DNA from 4 places in the Citricoccus sp. genome. Region 1 is predicted to be linked to each of the others. Evidence: riboswitches for the same ligand, from Rfam matches in the RefSeq annotation. Region 1 holds a riboswitch; each other region holds the start of a gene.
The links. A riboswitch is a leader RNA that binds a small molecule or an ion and turns the genes downstream of it on or off. The one in region 1 is predicted to bind S-adenosylmethionine.
Positions count from the first base shown of each region.

Region 2: another riboswitch for S-adenosylmethionine. It lies ahead of PLJ28_RS01150 (O-acetylhomoserine aminocarboxypropyltransferase/cysteine synthase family protein); the one in region 1 lies ahead of PLJ28_RS09205 (acyl-CoA dehydrogenase family protein).
Region 3: another riboswitch for S-adenosylmethionine. It lies ahead of PLJ28_RS04635 (flavin reductase family protein); the one in region 1 lies ahead of PLJ28_RS09205 (acyl-CoA dehydrogenase family protein).
Region 4: another riboswitch for S-adenosylmethionine. It lies ahead of PLJ28_RS13925 (LLM class flavin-dependent oxidoreductase); the one in region 1 lies ahead of PLJ28_RS09205 (acyl-CoA dehydrogenase family protein).

Region 1 covers NZ_DAOMPX010000023.1:32,481-36,449, reverse strand. The annotation lists gene PLJ28_RS09210 (MFS transporter) at 1-526, opposite strand, end outside; gene PLJ28_RS09205 (acyl-CoA dehydrogenase family protein) at 523-1,851, opposite strand; SAM riboswitch class I at 1,956-2,056, opposite strand; gene PLJ28_RS09200 (anti-sigma factor domain-containing protein) at 2,122-2,985, opposite strand; gene PLJ28_RS09195 (RNA polymerase sigma factor) at 2,978-3,457, opposite strand; gene PLJ28_RS09190 (class F sortase) at 3,603-3,969, opposite strand, start outside.
Region 2 covers NZ_DAOMPX010000002.1:5,139-9,107, forward strand. The annotation lists gene metX (homoserine O-acetyltransferase MetX) at 1-825, opposite strand, end outside; gene PLJ28_RS01150 (O-acetylhomoserine aminocarboxypropyltransferase/cysteine synthase family protein) at 843-2,219, opposite strand; SAM riboswitch class IV at 2,292-2,406, opposite strand; gene PLJ28_RS01155 (VOC family protein) at 2,547-3,203, shown strand; gene PLJ28_RS01160 (CPBP family intramembrane glutamic endopeptidase) at 3,321-3,969, opposite strand, start outside.
Region 3 covers NZ_DAOMPX010000008.1:37,973-41,941, reverse strand. The annotation lists gene PLJ28_RS04645 (mechanosensitive ion channel family protein) at 1-93, opposite strand, end outside; gene hisD (histidinol dehydrogenase) at 202-1,509, shown strand; SAM riboswitch class IV at 1,648-1,767, shown strand; gene PLJ28_RS04635 (flavin reductase family protein) at 1,837-2,382, shown strand; gene PLJ28_RS04630 (RNA-binding S4 domain-containing protein) at 2,408-2,800, shown strand; gene PLJ28_RS04625 (hypothetical protein) at 2,975-3,802, shown strand; gene PLJ28_RS04620 (class F sortase) at 3,799-3,969, shown strand, end outside.
Region 4 covers NZ_DAOMPX010000071.1:3,747-7,715, reverse strand. The annotation lists gene PLJ28_RS13935 (NAD-dependent malic enzyme) at 1-732, shown strand, start outside; gene PLJ28_RS13930 (YtxH domain-containing protein) at 939-1,427, shown strand; gene PLJ28_RS13925 (LLM class flavin-dependent oxidoreductase) at 1,526-2,977, opposite strand; SAM riboswitch class I at 2,988-3,089, opposite strand; gene PLJ28_RS13920 (anti-sigma factor) at 3,148-3,945, opposite strand; gene PLJ28_RS13915 (sigma-70 family RNA polymerase sigma factor) at 3,945-3,969, opposite strand, start outside.

The sequences.
Region 1 (3,969 bases):
AGCCGATCTGCGTGAAGGACCCGAAGAAGCCGCGGTGCCGGGCCGGGGCGTGCTCCACGCTCAGCAGAGCCGAACCGCCCCATTCCGCACCGGCGGACAGGCCCTGCAGGACGCGCAGCACCACCAGCCCGACGACGGCCCACCAGCCGATCGCCTCGAAGGTGGGCAGCAGCCCGATCAGGGTCGAGGCCACGCCCATCAGCAGCAGCGAGGCCACCAGCAGGGCCTTGCGGCCGATCCGGTCCCCCAGGTGTCCGGCCACGATGCCGCCCAGCGGCCGGGCGATCACGCCGACGGCGAGCGTGGCGAACGAGGCGACGATGCCGCCGAGCTCGGTGGCCATCGGGAAGAACTGGACGTTGAAGACCAGCGCCGCGGCCGTGCCGTAGAGGTAGAAGTCGTACCACTCGATGGTGGTTCCGGCGAAGGCCGAGGCGAGGACGCGCTTCTTGCCGTCGAAGACCCGCGCGGGTCCCTGCCGGGGTTCGCCGGTGGAGGTGGTGGTCATGATGGTCGGGGCGCTCATGCGGCAGGCCCCGCCGTCTTCGCGTCGCCGATGGCGTTCAGGCCCTCCGGCAGGATGCCGTTGATGTGGTAGTCGCCGAGGGCGCGGGCCCGGAAGGCGATCGGGTTGTGGGTGGCCACGGTCTGGGCGTTGCGCCAGTGCCGGTCCAGCCCCTTGGACGTGGAGGTCGCGGAGGCACCCACGGTCAGGAACAGGTCCTGGGCGGCGCCCAGTGCCAGTTCGGGCACCGTGACCTGGGCGTGCTCGACGGCGATCTCGGACTCGTACAGGGCTCCCGGCAGGGTGCCGGTGAACTCCGGGACATTCGCCCCGGCATCGATGGCGGCCTGGATGCCGGCGTCGAGGGCCCGCGCGGCGTGCAGCACGGTGGCCTCGGCGGTGAAGGCCTGGGCGGAGATCCGCCCGGTGGCCTCCTGGATCAGCGGGTCCTCGCGGAACGGCAGGCCCAGCCCGGTGTTGAAGGTGCGCTTGCGGGTGGCGATGGTGGCGACGGTGTCCCGGCGGGCGGCCCGGGCGATGCCGGCCAGCACGGCCAGCAGCACGAGCTGGAAGAAGGCGGCCTCGTGGACGGCCTCGGCGCTGCCCGCGGTACGGTCCAGCACGGCGTCCTCGGGGACGGTGACGTCCTCGAAGAGGGCCGTGCCGGTGCCGGTGAGCTTCTGCCCGAAGCCGTCCCAGTCGTCCTCCAGCGTGACACCGGGGGCGTCCGTGGCGACGACGGCGAAGCGGCGTCCGTCCTCACCGTCCAGTGCGGCGGAGACCCGCGTGTAGTCCGAGAAGATCGATCCGGTCGCGTAGAGCTTCCGGCCGTTGAGCACCCAGCCCTCCCCGCTCCGGGTCAGCACGGTGTTCAGGGTGCCCAGGGCGTTGCCGCCCTTCTCGGTGGACGCGTTGCCCACCGTCGCCCCCGCCAGCACCCGGGGGTACCAGGCGTCCTGGAGGCGGCCGGGCAGGAAGCGCAGGGATTCCACGAAACCGTAGTGGGACCGGTACAGGTGGGCGATGTTCGAGTCGGCCTCGGCCAGGTCGATGAGCAACCGGGTGAAGTCCTCGATGCTCACCCCCGGCCCTCCGTGGGCGGCCGGGACCCGCAGGGTGCCGAACCCGGCGCGGTCCAGCCTGCGGACCTCCTCCCGGGGCAGCCGGCGCTCCAGGTCCCGTTCCAGGGCACCGGCCGCGATCGAGGCGAAGACCGGGGCGAAGTGCTCGCGCAATCCCGCGTAGGAGGCGGGCAGGCCCTCGGCGAGGTTCGCGGCCCCGGCCTCCGGTCCCGGCCGGGAGAGGTGTTCGGTGGTGGCGGCCTTCTCGGCCGTGCTCTGCGACATTCGGCGGTCCTTCCGGTCACACCGAGGATTACCGGCAGTCACGCCAACGGCTGGTCCGGCGCAGGCAGCGGACGCCGACGCACAGACCGACTGCAGATCCGGGATCTCCATCGGTCCTGGCCTTAGCACCCGTCGTTGGGGAGATGATCCCCTCGGGTTGCTGCGGCGTCGTCGAGCCAGGTCTCTCAGCCGCTCTGGATGGTTACGGGTTCACCCTAGCAATGGATCCCCGGGGCGTGGATGTCGCCCACGTCACGTCAGGACACACAGTCACCCCGCGGTGGCGTCCCCGGACCGGGTCATGGCCCCCGCCGCCAGCGTCACGCCGCTGTGCGAGGGGTCGCCGTCGAATTCCTCCTGGGAGACGTCCACCACCGGGAACCGGTCGAGGTCGACGCCGTCCGGCACCGGCAGCGTGGTGGTCTGGCCGGACACCGTGCCCAGCGAGATCAGCCGGCTGGCCTGTTCGTCGCGCAGCCACACCTCGTAGTACCCCTCCTGGGGCCCCTCGGAGACGTCGACGGTCAGGCGCAGGGCGCCGTCGGGCTCGGCGACCATCTCGGCGCGCCCCTCCACGTCCCGCTCCGTCACCGGCGCGAGGACCGCCTCGCCGACGGCGACCGGCTGGGGCGGCGTGTCCTGCCCGCTGTCCCCCTGGCCCACCAGGCCGGCCACGACGGCGGCACCGACGGCGCCGACGACCAGCCCGGCGGCCGCGGCGGCCGTGATGACGGGCCACCGGCGTCGCTGGGTCCGGGGCAGGAAGCTCACCGTGCCGGCGTCGTCGGCACCGAGCGTCCCCCCGCCACCGTGCCCTCCGGGCGCGGTCTCCGCAGACGTGCCGGACGTGCCGGCCGGCTCCGGGGCGCCCGGGACCGCGGCGAGACCGGGTCCGGCGTGGGGATCCTGCCGGAGGCCCAACTCCCGTTCGATGCCCGCCCACACGTCGGCGGACGGCTCGTGGAGGCTGACCGGTGCCGCGAGCGCGGACACCACGCGCTCGGTCCGGTCGAGGTCCAGGCGGCAGTCGGGGCAGGAGCGCAGGTGGGCGGCGGCCCCGGGGCCGGGCGCCTGGCCGGCGGCGATCGAGGCCAGGTCCTCCTCGGTCAGGTGCCGTTCAGCGGTCTCAGCCATCGTTCACCTCCAGTGCTGCTCGAAGCCGGGCCAGTCCCCGGTGGACATGCGACTTGACCGTTCCCAGGGGCATTCCCAGCCGTTCGGCGATCTGCCCCTGCGGGAGGTCCTGGACGAAGGCCATCCTCAGGATCTCATCCTGGGGCGGACCGAGCCTCTCCAGGGCCTCATGGACCAGCACCCGGTCCACGACCTGCTCGGACAGTTGCCGGTCCTCCCGCTGATGCTGGCCGGACGTCGCGTCCACGAGCTGCCGCTGGCGGTCCCGGGCCGCGAACGTGTCCGCCACGACCCGACGGGTGATCCCGGTCAGCCAGCCGCCCAGCGGACGGGTGGGGTCGTAGGTCTCCCGCGAGCGCCAGGCCCGCGTGAACACCTGCTGCGTGGCGTCCTCCGCGTCCTGCCGGTTGGACAGCGCCGCCATGCACAGGGAGAAGACGAGACGGCCATGCTGGTCATAGGCCTCACGCATGGCGTCCGCGCTCCCCGCGGCGAAGCGTCGGGAGAGGTCGTCGCTGTCCAGCGTCCCTCCTCGGTCGTGGCCCCGGCGGGCGGCGGTGGTCCATCACGTCACCCCGGGGCGTACCCGTGGCACGGACGTCCTCCGAGGATACGGGTCAGTCCAGTGACTCTGCCACCACGATGATGTTGTCCGCATAGCTCTGCCTCTCCGGCAACCACTGTCCACCACAGGTCACGAGGACCAGCCGTTCCGGTCCGGAGCGGGTGAAGTAGGGGGTGAAGTCCAGCCCGTCCTTGCCCAGGCGCTCCACCTGGGTGACCCGGTAGGCGTGCCACCGCCCGGACTCGTCCCCGACCCGGACCGTGTCCCCCGTCCGCGCCGTGCGCAGCGCGTACAGCGGCCCCTCGGGCGTGTGCTCCGAACCGGCGTGGGCGGCGATCACCGTGTTGCCCTCGCCGTCTGCCGGTGCCGGGCCGAACCGGTACCAGGCGGCGATGGACGCGTCCTCGGGGATCTCCATC
Region 2 (3,969 bases), on a different contig from region 1:
CTTGGCCGCCTGGTGGTCCAGGTAGGACTCCACCTGGTACCGGCCGCTCCGGCGCAGCGGGTGGCCGAAGGGGTCCTCGTCCTGCTGCGGACTCCGCCCGAACCGGGACCCCATGTCCGGCTCGGAGCGGTACGTGATATGCGCGATCCGCCGGGCGATGCCCAGGCCGGCGTCGGGCCGGGAGCGGCCGTAGTAGTCGCCGCCCTGGAAGTCCGGGTCCAGCGTGATCGCCTGGACCTGGGCCTGGGCGAACGCGATCTGCTCGGCCGTGGAGTGGGCGCCGCAGGCGATGACGGCCATGCCGCGCACCCGCCCCGGGTAGGTCGCGGCCCATTCCAGGGCGCGGGCCCCGCCCATCGAGCCGCCGATCACGGCCTGCCACGCCTCGATGCCCAGGGCGTCCGCGAGGCGGGCCTCGGCATGGACGGAGTCCCGGATGGTGGTGAACGGGAACCGCGAACCCCACGGGGTGCCGTCCGCGTCCAGCGAGGACGGACCGGTCGTCCCGTAGCAGCCGCCCAGCATGTTGGGGGCCACCACGAACCACTGATCGGTGTCCACCGGCGCGCCCGGTCCGATGATGCCCTCCCACCAGCCGGCCTCCGGTTCCCCGGTGGAGGCGGCCACGTGGGTGGAACCGGTCAGGGCGTGCAGCACCAGCACGGCGTTGGACCTGTCCGCGTTCAGCGTGCCCCAGGTCTCGTAGGCGATCTCCACGGCGGGCAGGTGACCGCCGGCCTCGAAGTCGAAGGCGCCGATCCGCCGGGAGTGCAGGCCGCCGTCGGGAAGGGCGGTGCGGGTCTGGTGGGGGCTGGTCATGGTCATGGGGGTCCCTCCGTGCCTCACGCGCTGACGTTGGCGGCGGCGAACCCCTCCTCGAGGTCCGCCAGGATGTCATCGATGCTCTCCACGCCCACCGAGAGCCGGACCAGGCCGGGGGTGACACCGGCGGCGCGCTGCTCGGCCTCCGTCAACTGGGAGTGCGTGGTGGAGGCCGGGTGGATGACGAGCGAACGGATGTCGCCGATGTTGGCCACCTGGTGGTGCAGGCGCAGGGCGTCCACGAACCGCGCGCCGGCCTCGCGGCCACCGGCGATCTCGAAGGACACGAAGCCGCCGGCGCCCTGGGGCAGGTACTGCTGCGCGCGCTCGTACCAGGGGCTGGATGCCAGGCCCGGGTAGATCACGGCCTCGGCCTGGGCGTGGCCGTCCAGGTAGTCGGCGACCCTCTGCGCGTTGGCCACGTGACGCTCCATCCGCAGGGACAGGGTCTCCAGGCCGAGGTTGAGCAGGAAGGCGTTGAACGGGCTGATCGAGCTGCCGAAGTCGCGCAGCAGCTGCACGCGGGCCTTCAGGATGTAGGCAAGGTTGGCCCCGAGGATGCCCCCGACACCCAGGTCCCGGGCGAACACCAGTCCGTTGTAGCTCTCGTCCGGGGTGTTGAAGCCCGGGAAGCGCTCCGGCTGGGAGGCGTAGTCAAAGGTCCCGGCGTCCACGATGACCCCGCCCATGGCCACGGCGTGGCCGCCGAGGTACTTGGTGGCCGAGTGCACGACCACGTCCGCGCCGTGCTCGATCGGCCGCAGCAGGTAGGGGGTGGCCAGGGTGTTGTCCACGATGAACGGCACGCCGGCGGCGTGGGCGACGTCGGCGATGCCCCGCAGGTCCGGCACGTCCCCGCGCGGGTTGCCGAGGGACTCGGCGAACAGCAGCTTCGTGGTGTCCCGGACGGCGCCCGTCCACTCCTCCAGGTCGTCCGGGTCCTGGACGAAGGTGGTGGTGATGCCGATCTTGGCCAGGGTGTGCTTGAACAGGTTCTGGGTGCCGCCGTAGAGGGAGGCCGAGACCACCACGTGGTCCCCCGCACCGGCGAGGTTGAGCACGGAGAAGGTGGTGGCCGCCTGCCCGGAGGCCAGCAGCAGGGCGCCCACCCCGCCCTCGAGGGCGGCGATCTTGCCCTCCACGGCCTCCTGGGTCGGGTTGCCGATGCGGGTGTAGATGGGCCCGAGGTCCTTCAGGGCGAACCGGTCGGCGGCGACCTCGTGGGAGGGGAAGTCGAAGGAGTTGGACTGGATGATCGGCAGCGCGGTGGCGCCGAAGGGGTTGACCTCCGGGATGCCGGCGTGCACCTGCCGGGTCTCGAAGCCCCAGTTCGCGGCGGAGTCCGTGGCGCCGGCCGGGTCGGTGTCCGGGGTGGCCTGGTTCGGGGTGTCAGTCATCGACATGGCTCCTGTATCCGTCCAGGGCCACCCGGTGGCATCACGGTGCCGTGAAGCATGCCGCGCCGTGGTGGCCCGCGCTTGCAGGTGCCGGTCGACACCCGCCTGGTCCTCACCCGGGGCACCCCACCGCGAGCTGGAGGGTTGCCGGCCAGCAAGCCGGGGCTCGATGCTGGCGCTCATGACCTGCGCCCAGTCTGCCAGATCGGTGCGAGCGGGTCATCCCGTTCGGTCACAGTGTGACCGCGGCCCCGCCGGAGTGTGATCTGCGCAACTTTTCAAGTGAGGGTAACCTAAGCGATCTCCGCCACGGGGAAGTGGGACGATATGGGCATGATGCGCCTTGATCACGTCTCGTACGCCGTCGGCCCCGAAGAGGGCCTCCCCGCCGCGGTGGCCCGGATCGCCGATGCCCTGGGCATCGAGCGAGTCAAGGGCGGGGTCCACCCCCGCTTCGGCACCCGCAACGCCATCTTCCCGTTGCGCAAGCACCAGTACCTGGAGGTCGTCGAGGTACTCGACCACCCCTCCTCCGGCAAGGCCCCGTTCGGACAGGCCGTGCGCGCCCGCTCCGAGATGGGCGGCGGCTGGATGGGCTGGTGCGTGGCCGTGGACGACCTGGCCCCGTTCGAGGAACGGCTCGAGCGCCAGTCCGTTCCGGGCAACCGCAAGTTCCCGGACGGCCGCGAGCTGACCTGGCGCCAGATCGGCATCAAGGGCCTCATCGCCGACCCGCAGGTGCCCTACCTGCTGCGCTGGGATGACGGCATGGAGGAGCTGCACCCCTCCCGCGCCGCGGAGCCGCAGGCGGAGCTGTCCTCCATCACGATCGCCGGATCGCGGGACCGGGTGCGGGGCTGGCTGGGACTGGACGACCCCGAGCAGAGGGTCGAGGACCTCAACGTCATCTACGAGTCCCCCTCCGGCACGCCCGGCATCCTCGAGGTCACCTTCGAGACCCCCAAGGGCACCGTCACCCTCTGACGCGCCCCGCGGCCCCCGCCCCCTCCCGGCCCCCGGCCCGGTGGGCGGGGGCCTTCGCGTCCAGGACGCCCGCCGGTCCCGCGTGGAGCCGACCGGAACAGGCGGCGCGGGCCGGGCTCAGGTGCCGAACAGCCCCAGCCGGGCCAGGGCCGGGTAGGCCACGAACCCGGTCACGTCCAGCAGCAGGTGGGCCACGACCAGGGGCATCACGCGCCGGTAGCGCACGTACAGCGCACCGAACACCAATCCCATGAGCAGGTTCCCCACTCCCGGCCCGATCCCCTGGTACAGGTGATAGGCCCCGCGCAAGACCGCGCATCCCACCACCACGGTCGTGGCGTTCAGGGGGACGACGGCGCCGCTCGCCCAGGTGCGCAGCCCACCGGGCTCGCCGGGCCGGGCCGGGTCCAGCCCGGACCTCAGTTGCTGCAGGTAGCCGAGCCGGTCGAAGAGCCAGGCCACCACGATGACCTCCTCCAGCAGCGCGTGCCGCAGCGCGGAGAGCACCAGGACCGGGGTGGTCCACCAGTACTCGTCCAGCGCGCTGCCCACGATGGCCGTGGTTACCCCGGCCGCCCGCCCGGCCGCGTAGACCGCCAGGGTCCCCAGGCCGATCGCCACGAACAGGGCCCCGCCCCAGGCCAGGTCGGCCCCCGGACGACGGGCGTCCAGGCCGAAGGTCCGGAACGGATTGCGGCCGCGGATCACCAGCAGGTGGAACACCAGCAGTACCGGCACCAGGGCGAAGACGATGTCCAGCAGCTGG
Region 3 (3,969 bases), on a different contig from region 1:
GACCGGTTCGGAGAGGGCACGGAGGGCCGCCCCGGAGGGAACGGCCGCCCCGGGCAGGGCGGGCAGCACGGAGGACAGGGACATCAATGGCATGGTCCCAGTCTGTCACCGGCGCCTGCACCGGACCTGAACGGGTGGAGAATGGACGCTGAGATCGCTTCAGATCACGGCCGACCACTCCAGTACCGGAAGAGGACCCTCATGCTTTCCATCACGGACCTGCGCGGACACGACGTCGACCCGGCCACGGTGCTGCCCCGGGCCGAGCTGGACGTGGCCGGTGCCGTGCCGCGGGTGCTGCCGATCCTGGACGAGGTGCGCTCCGGCGGCGCCTCGGCCGTGCTGGACCTGGGCGAGCGCTTCGACGGGATCCGGCCGCCGTCGTTGCGGGTGCCCGCCCCGGCGCTGGCCGAGGCGCTGGAGGCCCTGGACCCCGAGGTCCGCTCCGCACTGGAGGAGTCGATCGCCCGCGCCCGGACCGTGCACGCCGCGCAGCTGCCGCCCGGGTCCGAGGTCGACCTCGGGGAGGGGGCCATCGTGGAGAACCGCTGGGTCCCGGTGGGCCGGGTGGGGCTGTACGTGCCCGGCGGGCGCGCGGTGTACCCCTCCTCCGTGGTGATGAACGTGGTCCCGGCGCAGGCGGCCGGGGTGCCCTCCCTGGCGGTGGCCTCCCCGCCGCAGAAGGACTTCGGCGGCCTGCCGCACCCCGTCATCCTGGCCGCCTGCGCCCTGCTCGGCGTGGACGAGGTCTATGCCGCCGGCGGCGCCCAGGCCGTGGCCATGTTCGCCTACGGGGTGAACGACGACGACGGCACGCGCCTGTGCGCCCCGGTGGACATGGTCACGGGGCCGGGCAACATCTACGTGGCCGCGGCCAAGCGGGCGCTGCTCGGGACCATCGGGATCGACGCCGAGGCCGGTCCCACCGAGATCGCCGTGCTGGCCGATGCCACGGCGGACGCGGAGTGGGTCGCGGCCGACCTGATCAGCCAGGCCGAGCACGACCCGATGGCCGGTTCGGTGCTCATCACCACGTCCCCGGAGCTGGCCCGGGACGTGGTGGCCCAGGTCCAGGAGCAGGTGCCGGGGTCGTTCCACGAGGAGCAGGTCCGTCAGGCCCTGACCGGTCCGCAGTCCGGGATCCTCGTGGTGGACACCCTGGCCACGGCCATCGCGGTGGCCGATGCCTACGCCGCCGAGCACCTGGAGGTGCACACCGTGGACGCGCTGGCCACCGCGCGCCGGATCCGCAACGCCGGGGCCGTGTTCGTGGGACCGTACTCCCCCGTGCCGCTGGGCGACTACTCCTCCGGGTCCAACCACGTGCTGCCCACCGGCGGGTCCGCCCGGTACTCCTCGGGGCTGAACACGGTCAGCTTCCTGCGGCTGCAGCAGCTGATCCGGTACTCCGAGACCGGGTTGAAGGAGTTGGCATCGAACATCTCGGCACTGGCCGGGGCCGAGGGGCTGCCCGCCCACGGGGAGGCCGTGGCCCGGCGTTTCCGGTAGCCCCCGGTCACCGCCGGGTGCCGTCCCGCGTCGGCGGCAACCGGCTCCGCAGCACGTGACGGAGGTCACCGTCACAGGCGTTCACATCCGCAGAAGGCCTTTGACCCGTCGCCCCGGCCGTCGTTACGCTGAACCCAGAATCACGAGTTCCCGCTGTTACAGCCCTGGCTTGCGGGACGGCAACCCTCTTCACGCAGTAGTGGGGTGCTCCAGGTGATGATTCGGCCTTCCGGGCAAGCCGGCGGGCAAGTACCGCGTCTGAAGCAGGTACCGGAGGGGCACCGCCCGAGGTCACACTGTGGATGCGCCCTCGAACGGAGGACTGACATGACCGCCCTGGCCACCATCGACCTGAGCCGCACCGCCACCCTGGACACCGACCTGTCCGCCCAGACCCTGCGCTCGGCCTTCTCCCACTTCCCCTCCGGCGTCGCCGCGCTGTGCGGCCTCGCCGATGACCAGAAGGAGGGCCTCGTGGCCTCGTCCTTCACGGTGGGGGTCTCCCTCGAACCGGCACTGGTGTCCTTCGCCGTGCAGAACACCTCCCGGACCTGGCCGCGGCTGAAGCGGGCCGAGCGCATCGGGATCTCGATCCTCGCCGAGGGCCACACCGACGTCTGCCGCCAGTTGGCCTCCAAGGACGGGGACCGCTTCGAGGGCCTGGGCGTTCGCGCCTCGGACCGGGGCGCCCTGTTCCTGGACAACGCCGCGCTGTGGCTGGAGACCTCCGTCTACGCGGAGGTCCCGGCCGGCGACCACCACGTGGTCCTGCTCGAGGTCCACGGCGTCCACGACCACTCCTCCGAGCACGAGCCGCTGGTCTTCCACCGTTCGGCCTTCCGCAACCTGCGCACCGCCGAGGGCAACCAGTAACCGGCCCACCCGTATCCTGGTCCGCATGCCGAACGCCCCGCAGCCACCGAGCCAGGTCCGCCTGGACGCCTGGCTGTGGGGCATCCGCATGTACAAGACCCGCTCGGCGGCGACGGCGGCCTGCCGGGCCGGCCACGTGCGTCTCAACGGCCAGCCGGCCAAGGCGGCCCAGCCGGTCAAGCCCGGTGACACCATCCGGCTGCGCCAGCCGGGCCGGGAGAGGGTCCTGGAGGTCACCGGCCTGCTGGCCAAACGGGTCGGGGCCGCCGAGGCGGTGCGCCACTACGTCGACCACTCGCCGCCGCTGATCCCCCGGGAACTGCTGGCCGTCCCCCAGCGCGATCGCGGCGCAGGGCGCCCCACCAAGCGGGACCGCCGTCAGATGGACCGGCTCCGCGGCCGGGATCCTCAGCCCTGAGGAAGCGAAGCGGACCGAAACAGACTCAAAAACCGAGTAGGGCGGCGCCCGATGACGTGGTCGTCGGCAGTGCACGTCGGGTAGTGCCTACTAGTGCCCCATTCACAGCCCTCTCATAGGTTGGGGTGCTACCAGTCCACCCCGGGCTGGATCCAGCGGACGAAGGATCTTCTGATGCAGCACACGACCCCCCTCTACCGACGCACGCCGGCCATCACCGGGATGGCAGCCCTGGGCCTGGTCACGACGGTGATGCTGGCACCCGCAGCACACGCCGACACGGACCTGGACCTCGCGGAAGGGCCTGCCAGCACCATCGTGGTGGCGGACGTGGAGGGTGCGGCCGGGACCGGTGGCGCCGAGGCCACTGTCGAGACCGCACCCGAACCAGTCACCGGAACCGGTGAGGAGGCCCCCGCCGAGACCGGCGAGGCACCCGCCGGCGGCACCGATGAGGCGCTCACCTCCGGTACCGGCGAGGCGCCCACCCCGGAGACGGGTGACGAACCGCCCGTCGGCGCCGAGGCGGGTCCCGCCGACGCGGAACCGGCCGAGGGGATCCCCGCAGCGGGCCCCGCGGAGCAGGACGGCCTCTGCACCGACGCCGCCGCCGGGGACCAGCAGGATGCCGGGACCGGTGACGCGGCACCCACGGACACCGGCACCGGCGACGCCACCATCGAGGCCGGCACGGACGGTACAGATGGCACGACCGGCACGGACAGCCTCGTCGAGACCGCGGCAGCGGCCACCGGTGACGGCGATGGCGACGGCACCCTGACGGACCCGGGGTGCGCCGCCACCGCGCCGGACCAGGCCGGCACCGGTCCCGGCGCCCCGTCCGGGGACGACACGCAGTTGCCGGTCGGGGGCGTCGACGCCGGCCGGGGCGAGGCCGCCGGCCAGAACGTGGTCCTGCCGATCGCCACGGCGGGCGCCCTCGCGGCCGCGGTCAGCCTGGGCGCCTACACGCTGGTCCGCCGGAGGCGAAGCGCGGCATGAGCCCCCGGGACGTATCCACCGTGGACACCCGCCGGCCCCCCGTGCGGCCCCGGCGTCTCAGCACCGTGCTGGCCGGGACCGCACTGGCGGTGTCCCTGGCGGGTTGTTCGATGGATACGTCCGCGTTCCTGAACAACGTGGAGTCGGCATGGAAGGGACCCGCAGAC
Region 4 (3,969 bases), on a different contig from region 1:
ATCGAGGCCCGCCTGCGCGAGGAACTGGACATCCCGGTGTTCCACGACGACCAGCACGGCACCGCCATCGTGGTACAGGCCGCGCTGACCAACGCCCTGAAGCTGACCGGCAAGAAGATCGAGGACGTGCGCATCGTCGTCTCCGGCGTCGGCGCCGCCGGCACCGCGATCATCCGCCTGCTGATGGCCTCGGGCGCCCGCCACATCGTGGCCGCCGGCCGGGCCGGGGTGATCGAGCGCGGCTCCACGCACACGGACTCCAACCGCCAGTGGCTGGCCGACAACACCAACGCCGGCTCCTTCTCGGGCACGCTCAAGGAGGCCGTGGTCGGGGCCGACGTGTTCATCGGCGTCTCCGCCCCGAACCTGCTGGACGAGGCGGACATCGCCGCCATGAACGACGGGGCCATGGTCTTCGCCATGTCCAACCCGGACCCCGAGGTCGACCCCGCCGCGGCCTCCAAGCACGCCGCCGTGGTGGCCACCGGCCGGTCGGACTTCCCGAACCAGATCAACAACGTGCTGGCCTTCCCCGGGTTCTTCCGCGGGCTGCTGGACGCCGGAGCCTCCGATATCACCGACGAGATGCTGGTCGTGGCCGCCGAGGCCATCGCCTCCTGCATCTCCGACGAGGAGCTCAACCCCGGCTTCATCATCCCCTCGGTCTTCGACCCCGAGGTCTCCGAGCGCGTGGCCCAGGCCGTGGCGGCTGCCGCCACACCGCGTAGCTGATCCCTTTCCCGGGACCGCTGGGATCCCCGGATCCCCCGGCCCGGGTCCTGGCGGCCGGCGCCACCGACCCTGGTCGGGGCGCCGGCCGCCGGCGTCTGCGGGCACCGGAGTCTGGGAACTGGCTGGGAAGTGTTTGACCGTCCGGCGGCGCGGGTGAAGACTCGAGGCATCACCCAACCGGCGGGACCCGCCACGAAGGAGACACGATGAAGCGATTGATCACCCTGGGCGTCGGCGCGGCGATCGGCTATCTGCTGGGGAGCCGCGAAGGCCGCCAGAACCTCGACAAGTTCGCGAAGAACGCGCAGAAGCTCTGGAACGACCCCAAGACCCAGGAGCAGGTCCACAAGGCTGCCTCCACCGTGAAGGACAAGGCCCCGGGCGTGGCGGACAAGGCCACCGGACTGGCCGACAAGGCCGCTGACTCGATCCGGGACCGCGCTCCCGGCGTGGCGGACAAGGCCAGTGCCGCAGCCCACGCCGTCGCGGACAAGGCGACCGCCGCCACCCAGGGCCTGGCCGACCGGGCGGGTACCACCTCCCAGGACTCCGGCGGCAAGCACGCCTCGGCCGGCACGTCCTACGACACCGCCGTCAAGGAGTCCGAGGGGACATCCGGCACCGGCCAGCAGGGCGGCACTCCGACCCCCGGTCCGTCCCAGACCTCCGGAGGCAGCGGACCGGACCGCTACTGAGCGTCCCGCCTCCCGCATGACAGGAGAAGACCCCGGTTCCCGCCCAGCGAACCGGGGTCTTCTCGTCGTCGGGCCCTGGTGATCCGGGGGCCCGGTGGTCAGGCCTGCACGCGGTTGCGCAGTGCGAAGGAGGCCCCGTAGTGGTTCTGGGGCAGGTGGTCACCCCGGCCGAACAGCTTGTGGCGCATGGTGCCCTCGGTGTACTCGGTCTTGTAGCGGCCCAGCTTCTGCAGTTCCGGGACCACGTACTGCACGATGTCCTCGAAGGTGCCCGGGGTGATGTGGTAGGCGAGGTTGAACCCGTCCACATCGGTCTCGTCCTGGATGCGGACCAGTTCCCTCGCCACGGTCTCGCCGGAGCCGATGATGACCGGGCCGAACCCGCCCACGCCGCACCACTCGGCGATGCGCCGCACCGTCCACGGGTTGCCGTCGTCCCCCGAGGCCTTCTTGAAGGTCTCGATGGTGGACTGGATGGCGTTGGACTCCACGTCGCCCAGCGGCTCGTCGAGGTCGAACTGGGACAGGTCGATGCCCATCCAGCCGCTCATCAGCACGAGGCCGCCCTCGACGTCGATGTACTTCGTGAGCTCCTCGTACTTGGCCTGTGCCTCCTCGTCGGTGGCACCCGTGACGATGGTCTGCATGGACATGATGCGGAGGTCGTACGGATCGCGGCCGGCCTCGACGGCGGCCCGGCGGAGCTTCGCCGCGGTGCCCTTGATCAGTTCGGCCGTGGGCGAGTTGATGAACACGGCCTCGGCGTGCTTGCCGGCGAAGGCCCGGCCGCGCGTGGAGGCGCCGGCCTGGTAGATCACGGGGGTGCGCTGCTTGGACGGCTCGGTGAAGGCGATGCCGGGGGTCTTGAAGTACGTGCCCTCGTGCTCGATGCGGTGGACCTTGGACGGGTCGATGAAGACGCCCGACTCCTTGTCGTTGACGACCGCGTCGTCCTCCCACGAGCCCTCGAGCAGCTTGTAGACCACGTCGAGGTACTCGTCGGCGTGGTTGTAGCGCTCGTCGTGCTCCATCTGGTCCTCGTGCCCGAAGTTCCGGGCGGCCGAGGGCAGGTAGCCCGTCACGACGTTCCAGCCCACGCGGCCCTCGGTGAGGTGGTCCAGCGTGGCCAGGCGGCGTGCGAAGGCGTACGGGTGCTCGTAGGCGGTGCCCGCGGTGACGCCGAAGGTGAGGTGCTTGGTCACGGCGGCCATCGGCGGGACCACAAGGATCGGGTCGTTGGTGGGCACCTGGGTGCCGGCCTTCAGGGTGGCCTCGTCCGAGCTGCCGTAGACGTCGTAGGGACCCAGGACGTCGGCGATGAAGATGCCGTCGAACAGCCCCTTCTCCAGCGTCTGGGCCAGCCCCGTCCAGTAGCCCAGGGTGTTGTAGTCGCGGGCGTGGTCGTCCGGGTGGCGCCACAGGCCGGGGGACTGGTGGGCCACGCAGTTCATGTCGAAGGCGTTGAAGAGGATCTCGCGCCGGCCGGCGGGGGTGGTCGGCACCCCTGCGGGCAGTCCGGCGGTGGTGTTCTGGGCATTCGATGACGTCATGGTGATGCTCCTTCCATCGGTCCTGGCGGTAGCACCGGTCCCGCGCCCCGGGGGCGCGTGGTGGTTGCTGCGGCGTCGACGAGCCAGGTCTCTCGGCCGCTCTGGATGGTTACCGGGCAATTGGAGCACACCGTCCGGGGCCGGGACGAATCCGGTGTCCTCCGGTGACGTCAGCCCGCGGCCACCACCACGACAGGATCCGTGGTGGGGGCCGGCGATCCCCCGGCGGGCTCGAGGGTGAGGGCCAGCGCCGCCCTGGCCGGCACCTCGGGCAGCCGGACGAGGGCCAGACCGTCGTCGAGTTCCAGGAGCCCCGCGGACCGGGGCGACTGATCGCCCTCGAGGGTCCACAATTGGTAGACGCGGTCACCCTCCGGGGCAGCAAGGCCCCGGGCGGCCACCACGGTCTCGCCCGAGGGGGCCCGCGCGACCTCGACTGTGCCGCCGCCCGCCACGGGTGCCGTCTCCTGACGGGCTCCGTCCTGTCCGAGTACCTGTTCGATGGCCACCACCTGGTCCTGCTGCGTCAGGCCCCCGTCCTGCCACGGCTGGGCGAGGAGCAGCACTGCGGCGGTCGCGGCCGCCGCCGCAGTGGCGGCCACCGCGGTCCAGGCCCGACGGCGGCCGGGCCAGCGTCGTTCCCGCTGGTCCCGCAGGCTGGTGGGCGCGTCCGGATCCTGCGATCCCGCGGTGGCGGCACCGGCGGACGTCGCCTCGGGACGCACCCCGGTGTGTGCGGACCGGAGGGACCTGGCCTCGGCGTCGACGGCGCCCAGGACGCGGTCCCTCAGCCCGGCAGGCGGCGCCGCGTTCTCGCGGGTGCCCAGACCGTCCGTGGCCCGCAGCAGGGCGTCGGCCTCGGCCCGCAGGACGGGGTCGACGCGCAATCGCTCCTCGATCCGGCGCCGCTCGGCCTCGTCCACGGCATTAAGGGCCCAGGCGGCGAGCAGTTCCCGTTCGTCGGCCATCACTCCACCCCCAGGCAGTCCAGT